DNA from 2 places in the Selenomonas sp. oral taxon 920 genome. Region 1 is predicted to be linked to the other one. Evidence: riboswitches for the same ligand, from Rfam matches in the RefSeq annotation. Region 1 holds a riboswitch; the other holds the start of a gene.
What was found. Region 1 has a riboswitch for molybdenum cofactor ahead of BCS37_RS10280 (FecCD family ABC transporter permease). Riboswitches for the same ligand answer to the same signal wherever they lie in the genome.
Positions count from the first base shown of each region.

Region 1 (5,437 bases):
ATTCAGAATGAAATGGAGCCGGAGTGCGAACTCTACAGCAGAGGCATTGACGTGGATGTGCAGGAAGAGCTCTCCGAAGAGGAGGAAGCGGAACTTGTGAGAAATGCTGCAGATCATTGGGTGCTGCTGTTTCAGATGGGCACCGTCGAGGACGATGAAACGGAGCTCATGTACGGCGACTGCGGTCTGATTTACTTCTGGATTCGGAAGGAGGACCTTGCCGCGCGCAATTTCGACAACGTCCGCCTGATCCTGCAGTGCGGGTGACGAAAGGTTAAAGCGATACTGGCAACAGCTTGATAAGAGGATGGTCAAGCGTTCAATCAGCTCATCAAGGATATTGTGTGAAATCCATTCGATGGAATCGGAAAACCCGAACCATTGAAAGAGAATTTGACGAGCTTTTGGAGCCGACACATTGACGAGGAGCATTGGCTTGCCGATCTGATCGAAGGTTATGCAATTCTGATTTTTGCCTGTTGGGGGCATTACAATTAGCCTTGACAACGATATTAAAAGACGAGGAACTCCTGCAAAACGCAAGAGTTCCTCGTCTTTTGTGTGCGCCGTTTAGTCCTTATTATCGTTCGGGGTAATGTCGATGGGTGCATCCTCGAGCACCTGCTGCTCCTCCTCGGGCTTGCGCTTGCGGAGAATGAAGAATGCGCCTGCGCCGATGAGGACGATGACGAGGATGACGGTGCCGATGATTGCCGTCTTGTTCCAGAGGCGGAACGCGACCTCGATCTTCGACGACTCACCCGTCACGAGCGTCTTGCCGAGGTTCCATGTAAGCTGCTTGCCGTCGTTCTCCGAGCGGTCGGCGTTCGAGCTTGTGGGCACAACGGGCAGTGTCATCTGATAGGTGAACGTGATATTGCTCGCGAATGCGCCTGCGCCGCCGCCGTTCTGGCTGCCCTCAAAGAGCAGGTCAAAGTTGTAGTCCGTGTAGAACAGGCTCTTGTTCGCGGTGATGCCCGTGTTCTTGCCCTCGTTCGCCTTGAAGAAGTCATTTTCCGAGAGCTTGTCGATCGTTGCGTAGTGCTCCGTGATTTCGTAGCCCGCCATATTCTCCTTCGTCACGGGCGTAACCTGCGCGTCCGGATTCTTCGCCGTCGTCGCCGCCTTGCTCTGCTCGACAATCTCGGCGAGCATGGGCACGCTGACGAGCGTCGTCTTCAGATCGGCACTGCCGTCCTCGTTGATGACGACGTTCACGTCGCCGCTGAAACAGCCGCTTGTGAGCGCGAGTACGCCCAGCATCGCAGCCGCGAGAACTGTGCGCATCGTGCGTGTGCATCGTGTCAGAAACATAAGATACCTCCTCAATTACTGTCAACAAATCCACTGCCATTCTAACATGAGCGCATCGAATTTTGCAAGATGACGATTGGCACAAAGTTTTTGTCATGATGGATGAACTGGTTGGGGTAAAGGGCAGAATCTATTTTTTCTTGTTCAAACGTCAATCTCATGCTATGCTCATAAAAAATACATATTTATGTTTTTCGAGCCGCCGTACCTGTGGCGTATGCTATGGTGCGTCGGCCTGATCGCGGAATCCCGCAGATCACGGGGGAAGGTATGGAAACGTCCTTCCCTGCCCGCAGACTTCTGTCTGCATTGCAAAGGAAAACCGGCATGGGGAGGACTGCGCTCTTTTTGTGCGCTGTAATTGCTCACCGGATTTTTTCGGTGGGCATTTTTATTGGGAAAATTCGGGAAAGGGGTTTTATGGGGCAATATGCACGTATGATGGCGGCGGGCAGTGTACTCGCCGTGCTGTTTTTCGTCCTCTCACTTTCGGTGGGACGGTTCTATGTCCCGTTCGATCAGGTGGCAGCAATTCTTGCATCGAATTTTATTGAACTTCCGATCACGTGGGATGCGTCGATGTATAACGTCGTCATGGTGATCCGTCTGCCGCGCGTGCTCGGCGGCATCCTCGTGGGAGTTGCGCTCGCGGTATCGGGTGCGGCGTATCAGGGTGTCTTCCGCAACGATCTCGTCTCGCCCGATCTGCTCGGTGTCTCGCAGGGCGCGAGCGTGGGCGCGTGCCTTGCGATTCTCGTGCATCTGACGCTCGGCGGGACGGCGGTCGCGGCATTCCTCGGCGGTATCGCGGCAGTTACAATGACACTCATGCTGCCAAAGCTCGTGCAGAGCCGCTCGCGCATTGTGCTTGTCCTCTGCGGCATCATTGTATCGGGTTTTATGGCGGCGGTGATCGGGCTGCTCAAATACCTCGCCGACCCCGATACGGAGCTGGCGGATATTGTCTACTGGCAGCTCGGCAGCCTTGCAAAGGTCTCGTGGGACAATCTGCTCTACGTCACGCCGATCATCGTCTTCACGCTTGCGGGGCTGCTTGCGATGCGCTGGCGCATGAATGTGCTTTCGCTCTCGGATCAGGAGGCGGCGAGCTTCGGCGTGAATGTGCAGCGCGAGCGTCTTGCCGTGATCGCGCTCGCAACCCTGCTGACAGCATCGGCGGTGTGCCTGAGCGGAACGATCGGCTGGATCGGGCTCATCCTGCCGCATCTGGCGCGGATGCTCGTCGGCGGCAACCACGCGCATCTCCTGCCCGCAACGGCGGTACTCGCCGCGTCCTTCCTGATGCTCGCCGATCTCCTCGCGCGTACGCTGACCTCTGCGGAGGTTCCGCTCGGGATTCTCTGCGGCTTTGTCGGCACACCGTTCTTTGCGTGGATTCTCTATCGCCAGCGGAGGTATTTCTGATGGAGCGCGCAATGCTTTGGCTCGACGACGGTTCATTCCGCTACCGCACGGACGCGCCGTACATCTTCGAGCATATCTCGTTCTCAATCAAGGGCGGCGAGGTGCTCGCGCTCCTCGGGCGCAACGGTGTCGGCAAGTCCACGCTCCTCGCGTGCCTGATGGGATTTCAGGAGCTGACGCAGGGACGCATCTATACGAACGGGCAGAACATCTATGCGATGTCGCCGCGTGAGCGCGCGCGGGAGATCGCGTTCGTGCCGCAGATCATCAGCGCGGAGAGCTCGTTTACGGTGCGTGACTATGTGTCCTTCGGCGCGACGGTGCGCACGGGGATGTTCTCCGCGCCGAGCAGGGCGGACTATGCGCAGACGGATGCGATTCTCGAGGAGCTCGGCATTGCGCACATTCGCGACCGCCAGTGCAGGGAGCTCAGCGGCGGGCAGCGGCAGCTGGTCGCCATCGGGCGCGCACTGCTTCAAAATACGAGGCTGATCCTTATGGACGAGCCGACGGCGGCACTCGACGTGCGCAATCAGGTGCTCGTCCTGCAGACAATCGACAGTCTGCGTGCAAAGGGCTACGGTGTGGTCTTTACAACGCATCTGCCCGAGCAGGCACTGCTGCTGAACAGCCGCGTCGCGCTCTGTTTCGGCACGCATATGGATTTTTACGAATCCGTGGACGAGGTGCGGGCATCGCATCTGGAGGAGCTGTACGGGACGAAGCTGAGCCTTTTCCACAGCAACAATGTGCAGCGTACGGTCTGTGTGATTCCAACACTATAGGGAGATTGCAGTTGTTGTATTTGGCAGTGTAGTGTTGTAACCGTGCAGTGCTCCAAAGCGAACCCTAGTGGAGCAAGTGAGTAAATACTGACCTGTCCAAGAAGCAAGTCCGCAGGACGCAGCTGATTGGGTAACAGGTCGCATGGGAAAACGTCCCAAGAACACAAGCGACAGCGCAGTGCGATTGGATGACGTTGACCGCTCGGGCGACTCGCCCCCGGCGTACTTCTTTCGTTCAAGCGAAGCGCGTTTAAGAAGTGCGCCGGTATTTAGGCGAACGAGCACGCGATCACTTGCGCAACTAAGCGTTCGCGTGGAGCACGCACGGCAAAACGATACACTGCTTCAAGATATATTTGTTTTTTAGGAAAGGATGTATGCAATGAAGAAAAATCTCATCGCGCTGCTGGCTCTCATCATGGTGCTTGCAGCACTCGTGGGCTGCGGGACGGAGAACGCCGCGCAGGGTAAGCAGGAAAGGACGCGCACGGTCACGGACATTGACGGCACGGAGGTCACGATCCCGGCAAACATCGAGCGCATCGCCGACCTCTGGCACGCGAACAATCAGGTCGTGCTGCTCCTCGGCGGCGCGGATAAGCTCGTCACGACAACGAAGAACGTGCAGGGGCTCCCGTGGTTCGCGCAGGTCTATCCGCGCATTGCGGAGATCTCCGCACCCGTCAAGGGCACGGATGTGAACTGGGAAGAGGTCGAGAAGGAGAAGCCGCAGGTCGTGCTTGCGAGCAGTAAGGAACAGATCGAGACGGCACGCAAGAACGGCTATACGGCGGTGCGTGTCAACTTTGCGACCTATGACGGGCTGCGCAAGGTAGTGAAGATCACGGGCGATGTGCTCGGCGGCGATGCTGTGAAGAACGCGGAGACGTACCTCTCCTACCTCGACGAGAAGACGAAGTTTACGGATGAGCGCACGAAGAAGCTCAGCGATGCCGACCGCCCCGTCGTGCTCCACATCGTCGGCGGCGACGACCTCTTCAAGGTGGACGGCGTGGATACGATCATCGACGAGTGGATTCGCTACGGCGGCGGGCGTAACGCGATCACAGCGAAGGGACCACAGATCAAGACAACCATCGAGGAAGTCCTCAAGGCGGATCCGGATATCATCATCATCGGCGGTACGCAGTCCGCAAAGGGCATCGAGGCAATCAAGAACGATCCGCAGTGGTCGAGCATCAAGGCGGTCAAAAACGGGCGCATCTATGCGAACCCCGTCGGCACGTTCAACTGGGATCGCTACAGTGCCGAGTCCGCGCTGCAGCTTCTCTGGGCGGCACAGACGATCCAGCCGAAGCTCTTTGCCGATGTCGATCTCGTGAAGGAGACGGTGGACTTCTACAAGCGTTTCCTCCACTATGATCTGAGCGAGGCAGATGCACAGCGCGTCATCAAGGGCGAAGCGCCTGCGAAGTAATTGTTTCATTGCTTGTCGGCACTGCAGCAGAACTCCCTGCGTCGGTGTAGCAATATATTTTAGGACAGAGGGGAATCCCCGCAGGGAAAGGACTGTTTTATCCAATGAAGAAGAATCTTGTCGCGGCTCTCGCCGCAGCTCTCACGATCGGCGCGGCATCGACCACGTTTGCGGCGGCGGAGGTCATCGACGAGGCGGGCATGAGCGCACTCTACGGACTGCCCGTTCACATCGGGCAGATCGGCACGAGAACGGTCTGCGTCGGCGGGGATATTGCGTGAAAAATTTCCGATAAAGCAGGAAAAACGCGGGGGGGGGAGAATAACTAATCATCGTTATTATTTTGGAAGCGGCAAAGGAGTGCTGACTATGACAATGCGGGTGAATGGAGGAGCGCCGTCTGCATACGCGGCGGCAAAGACGACGAACGCAAACACGGCACAGAAAAACGATGTGGCACAGACGGAGCGCGTGG
Region 1 is NZ_CP017042.1:2,154,230-2,159,666, reverse strand. Features, by position in the region: gene BCS37_RS10290 (YwqG family protein) at 1-267, shown strand, start outside; gene BCS37_RS12290 (hypothetical protein) at 382-498, shown strand; gene BCS37_RS10285 (hypothetical protein) at 571-1,314, opposite strand; molybdenum cofactor riboswitch at 1,495-1,650, shown strand; gene BCS37_RS10280 (FecCD family ABC transporter permease) at 1,735-2,739, shown strand; gene BCS37_RS10275 (ABC transporter ATP-binding protein) at 2,739-3,524, shown strand; gene BCS37_RS10270 (ABC transporter substrate-binding protein) at 3,907-4,962, shown strand; gene BCS37_RS12285 (hypothetical protein) at 5,067-5,243, shown strand; gene BCS37_RS10265 (hypothetical protein) at 5,332-5,437, shown strand, end outside.

Region 2 (5,437 bases), 160 kb from region 1:
TCGGGGTGATCCCACCACTGCGCGGAGAAAATACCGAGCTGGCCGCTCTCCACGATCTTCTGCACCTTCGCCTTGATCGCCGCATAGTACTCGGGATTCGATACGGGTACGTCATGCGGGTATGCCTCCGTCTCGAGCCCCGCAGGACCGCGAAAGGGGAGACGGTAGGTCGCGAGCACCGTATTCTGGAGTGCCGCCGTCGCCGCAGGATCCGCCTTGAGCGCCTCGAGCGGGCTGACCCAGTCGAGGGCGTGCAGATGGTAGAAATGGATGATGTGGTCCTGATGTCCGAGACACGCCGCGATGATGTTGCGAATATAGTGTGCGTTCTTCGGGATGGTGATGCCGAACGCATCCTCCACGGCACGTAGGCAGCCGAGCGCATGGGACGACGTGCAGACGCCGCAGATGCGCTGGATGTATGCCCATGCGTCACGCGGGTCGCGATCATTCATGACGAGCTCGAGGCCGCGCCATGCCGTACCGGAGGAGATGGCATCCGTGACCTTGCCCGTCGCCTCATCCACCTGGATCTCAACGCGCAGATGTCCCTCAATGCGCGTAATCGGGTCGACAACAACGTGTTTCATTCATGCACCTGCTTTCCCTCTTTTTCGAGCTGCTTCTCGTGGCATTTCTTCTGCACAAGGCTCGCGCCCGCGTGTGCCGCGACACCGACCGCCGTAGCGACGGCAAGACCCGCACCGACCATATCCACATCGATGCCGTCATACTCGGGCAGACGTTTCGAGAAGGGTGCATCGTCCCAGAAATTCGCATTGCTGCACCCGATGCAGGGCGCACCCGACTGGATCGGGTACGACATCCCCTGATACCAGCGCAGATTGCCGCAGGAGTTGTAGGTCTCAGGTCCTCGGCACCCGAGGTGGTAGAGACACCATCCCGCCTTTGCCCCCGCATCGTCGAAGCGATCGGCAAACATGCCCGCATCGAAGAACGGACGGCGGTAGCAAGTGTCGTGAATGCGGTTGCCGTAGAACTGGCGCGGCCGTCCCTCCCCGTCGAGCGGGGGCAGCGTACCGAAGAGCGCGACATGCATGACGACGCCCGTCATGACCTCGGGGATCGGCGGGCAGCCGGGCACGGCGATGTAGGGCTTTGAACCAATGAACGAGCGAATGCCCGTGGACTCCGTCGGATTCGGCGCAGCCGCCTGGATGCCGCCCGCCGTCGCACACGTCCCGTAGGCGATGACCGCCTTTGCCCCCTCGGCGACACGCCTCAGCGTATGCGAGAAGGGATGTCCGCCCGACATGCAGGTATACTCGTGCGCGCCCGATGCAACCGCGCCCTCGACCGCGAGAATGTACTCCCCGTGGTACTTTTTGATCGTCGTCTCGAGGTGCTCCTCGAACGGCTCACCGCAGCCCGCACTCAGGACATGGCTGTACTCAAGCGCGATGCTGTTCAGTACGAGATCGGATGCAAGCGGCGCACCCGAGCGGATGAAGGACTCATCGCAGCCCGTGCACTCGTGCCCATGCAGCCAGATCACGACCGGCAGCGGCTTCGTCTCCGCCGCCTCGACGACCTTCGTCATCATGTCCGTGCTCAGCCCCATCAGGGACGTGAGCGTCACACAGCCCTTCAAAAAGCTGCGGCGGCTCATGCCCTTTGCGAGATAGGCCTCCCATAAGCTCTCCCTTTTACTCACATGAATCCTCCTAACCAATACACCATTTATAATTGATAATTATTGCTCATAGTTATAGAAAATTTTTATAATTATACACCCATCCCATCAAAAAAGAAATACACTTTTGTGCAGTACGAAAACTAATTTTGCGTTCGTTTTTTGCACGCAAAAAAAGCTGTCCCCCGCACCCAAAGGCATGACAGACAGCCCCTTAACACAGCCATATACGCCGCATCTGCACATCCTGAAACAGACGCATGAAACAGCCCTGTGACGGCAATTCTGTCGCTTCCTTTTCAATGGGGAGGCGATTCCTCCCGACGGAAAGGCGCGTGCATTTCTGCCCGTACCCTGTGCGCATCTTGGGAGAATCCCGCAGCGCAGGCGCAATATCATAGGAATGGTGCCCTTAGATATTTTTGCTCGGAAACGTGAAAGAGCTTTGCAGGCTCTTCCTTAATTATTTGTTAATTTTAACAGGAAATTGCCGTACTGTCAATATCTGATATTTATTCTCATCATGTGTGTGATTTATTTTTGATGTTCCGTTTCTTCGCCGCCTTCTTCACGGCATCGCGTTCCTTCGCCGCCATCGTGTGCGGGCGGATCTCGGCGGCGTGCCCGTCACGCGCACTGTCCGTAATGACCGCATTCTCCGTGTCATAGGCGATGATCTCGTAGGTGCGGATCGTGTTTTTCTTCGGGTCGAGCACGCGCCGTTGAAGTGTGTAGCCAACATTGCGGTACGCTTCGTCGTGCATTGCACTCACGAACTGCGCCTTGCCGAGGTCATTGTAGAGGATGAGCTGCCAGTAGGAGATGCTCCCATCGCCATTGCGCCGCATCTTCGCGCGGTCAAAGAACCAGCCGCGCCGCTCGTCCCCCTCGATAAAGACCCAGTCGCCGTCCGCGAGCGTCACGGGTTCGATCGCCGTCGCCGCGCCGTAGGCAGCGTCGGATGCCACGGGAGCAATGCCGATCCCGTGCCCACCGTCCTGCGGTGCGGACTGCTCCTCGGCAGCATCCTGTGCTGCTGGCCCCTCAGGCACAGAGCGGAGTGTGCCGTCTTCATCGTGCGAACCGGCAGGCTCATCCCCCAGCTCGTCCATCTCCTCGTCCAGGACGCTCTCCTCGTCCGATGCACGCTCTGCGGGCGCGGTGCTCCCGTGGTGCTCCTCTGCCATCATGACCTCGTGGATATCCTTCTTCTCCGCGCTCACGCCCCATGCAGGCAGGAGAAAAAGTCCTGCGGCAATCATACAAATGAAGGATTTCATAGCATTCTCCCTTATAAATATCCTGCGGGGTTGACGGGCTGCCCATCAACGCGCACCTCGTAGTGAACATGGGGTCCCGTAGAGCGTCCCGTCGAGCCGACATAGGCGATGACCTCACCGCGCCGCACCTGCTGTCCAACCGTCACGGCGAGCGCGGAGGCGTGCCCGTAGCGCGTCACAATGCCGCCGCCGTGGTCCACATCGACCATGTTTCCATAGCCGCCGTTCCACCCTGCCGCCGTGACAATGCCGTCAGCGGTCGCAACGATGGGCGTGCCCATATCGGCGGCAATGTCGATCCCTTGATGGAACTCCGTACCGCCAAAGCGCAGACCGTAGGGCGAGCTGACGTAGCCCGCCGCCGGCCAGATGGAGGGCATCGTGTGCGGTGCGCTGTCCGAGGCATAGGATGCCGCCCCCGGGAACTCCCTGCGCATGGTCTCGGCGAGGAGGTCGATGGACGAGCGGCGCGTACCGAGACGCTCCTCGATCATCTCAAGTGCCTCGGAGAGATCCGCCGTGGTCGGCGCATGCTGCTCTCCGCCCGTCGGCGAGACCGTTCCCTCCTGCACAGTCTCGTCCGCCGCGGCGGGCGGTGCACCGACGATGGCACGCAGCCCGTCCTCGGCGCGGCGGAGACTGTCAAGATCCTGTTGGAGGGCGGATGCCTTTTTCGACACCTGCAGGATCTGCTCCTGTTGGATGCGGTTCGCCTCGCGCAGCTGTGCCGTCTCAGACGCGTGCATTTCTCCGTTCATCAGCGTGTAGATGGAGAGCACCGCGCCGACAGCGAGCACGGCGACCGCTGCGCCCGCCCCCACGGCAATCAGGCGTAGGGAGCGGAGCGACAGGCGCACAGTGCGCGTCACATCCTCCTCGCTGTCGATGAATTGGATTTTATAGCGTTTTTCTTCGTTCAAGCTGTTCTCCTATGCTATGATGTGGTCCGTTTCCTTCGCCCTATCCTAGCCGAACAAAATGAAAACCTGCTGAGTTTCAGCAGGTTTTCTGTGCTATTTCAATACTGGATCGGCAGCGGCTGCGCCATCGCTTCCCGCAGCACGCCCTTCTCCTCGTCCGTCAGCGGGTACTCCGAGGAGCCGCCCTTGATCGGCTTGATGTAGCTGCGCGAGTCCGCACGCGCGAAGATGCTCGAAAAGATGATCCCGTCGTTGTTCGCGTCGAGCATGGCGACAGCATAGCTGAGATCGCCCCCCATGTCCTCGAACGCGCGGAAACGCACCATCGCAGTGCGTACGAGAGATTTGCGGATGAACTGGCGGATCAGTTCGTTCTCCTCGAGGATGCGCGTGTTGATCGCGGAGACCTTCTCCACTTCGTGAATGTGCTGGATCAGCATTCCCTCGAGGTTCTCCGTCTGCGAGCCGCGCATCATCTCGCGGTACCGCGCCCGCATCGTCGAGAGACGCACCATTGTGTAGATAACCAGTATCAATAAGATCAGTATCAGCAGCATGCAGGTCAGCAAAAGTACCGTCGCATGCGATGCAATATAGTTAACGAGATTGTTTAGAAACAATGCTTTCTACCCTTCTTCCCTACATTTTCTTGGAGCATCACACCGTGAAGTTCTGCGTGGAGATGGCGCGCAGGGCAGCGCGTTTGTCCTCTTTCCCCGCGCCCTCGGTCTCTGTGAGCAGACTCAGGAGGCGTTCGAGGTCATCCATCGAGAAATAGCTGATCTCGAGCCTTCCCTTTCCCTTTTCGCGCCCCTCCTGTATGCGCACCTTCGTCCCGAGGCTTCGTGTCAGGCGCTCCTCCGCCTCGCGGACGAAGATGTCCGGCGTGCGTGCCGATTTTGCCGGCTCCGCCGTCTTTTTAAGGGCGTTCGGATCCTTGACGAGGCGCTTGACAAGTGCCTCTGCGCCGCGCGCAGAGAGCTCGTGCTCCTGGATGTACTCCGCTGCCTCACGTTGGAGTGTGGGCGTGTCGAGGGTGAGAAGCGGCCGCACCTGCCCCATTGTGAGGACTCCGTTCGCAACGAATGCCTGTACCTCCTCCGCGAGCCGCAGGAGGCGGACGCTGTTCGCAATCGCCGAGCGGCTGCGCGCCACGCGGCGGGCAAGCTCCTCCTGCGAGAGACGGAACTCGGTCAAGAGCCGTTCGTAGGCACGTGCCTCCTCGATCGGGTTAAGATCCTCGCGCTGAATGTTCTCGATGAGTGCCATCTCTGCAAGCTCTGCATCCGACGCCGTGCGAAAAACGACGGGCACGGCGCCGAGCCCTGCAAGGCGTGCCGCACGCAGGCGGCGTTCGCCCGCGATGAGCTCATACTTTCCGTCGCCGACGGCACGAACGGAGAGCGGCTGAAGAATCCCGTGCCGCACGATGGACTCGCGCAGCTCCTCGAGTGCTGCTTCATCGAACTCGCGCCGCGGCTGAAATCGGTTCGGCTGAATCGCATCCACAGGGAGTTCGGCGGGAGTACTCGCGGACAATGCGGGCGCGGGTGTCTGCACCTGCGCCTCTGCCGGGGCGATGG
Region 2 is NZ_CP017042.1:2,310,547-2,315,983, forward strand. Features, by position in the region: gene BCS37_RS11030 (nickel-dependent hydrogenase large subunit) at 1-590, opposite strand, end outside; gene BCS37_RS11035 (hydrogenase small subunit) at 587-1,675, opposite strand; molybdenum cofactor riboswitch at 1,931-2,098, opposite strand; gene BCS37_RS11040 (hypothetical protein) at 2,176-2,934, opposite strand; gene BCS37_RS11045 (M23 family metallopeptidase) at 2,946-3,854, opposite strand; gene BCS37_RS11050 (DUF4446 family protein) at 3,953-4,474, opposite strand; gene BCS37_RS11055 (ParB/RepB/Spo0J family partition protein) at 4,512-5,437, opposite strand, start outside.
Region 2: linked by a shared signal. The riboswitch ahead of BCS37_RS11035 (hydrogenase small subunit) and the one ahead of BCS37_RS10280 (FecCD family ABC transporter permease) in region 1 are both predicted to bind molybdenum cofactor.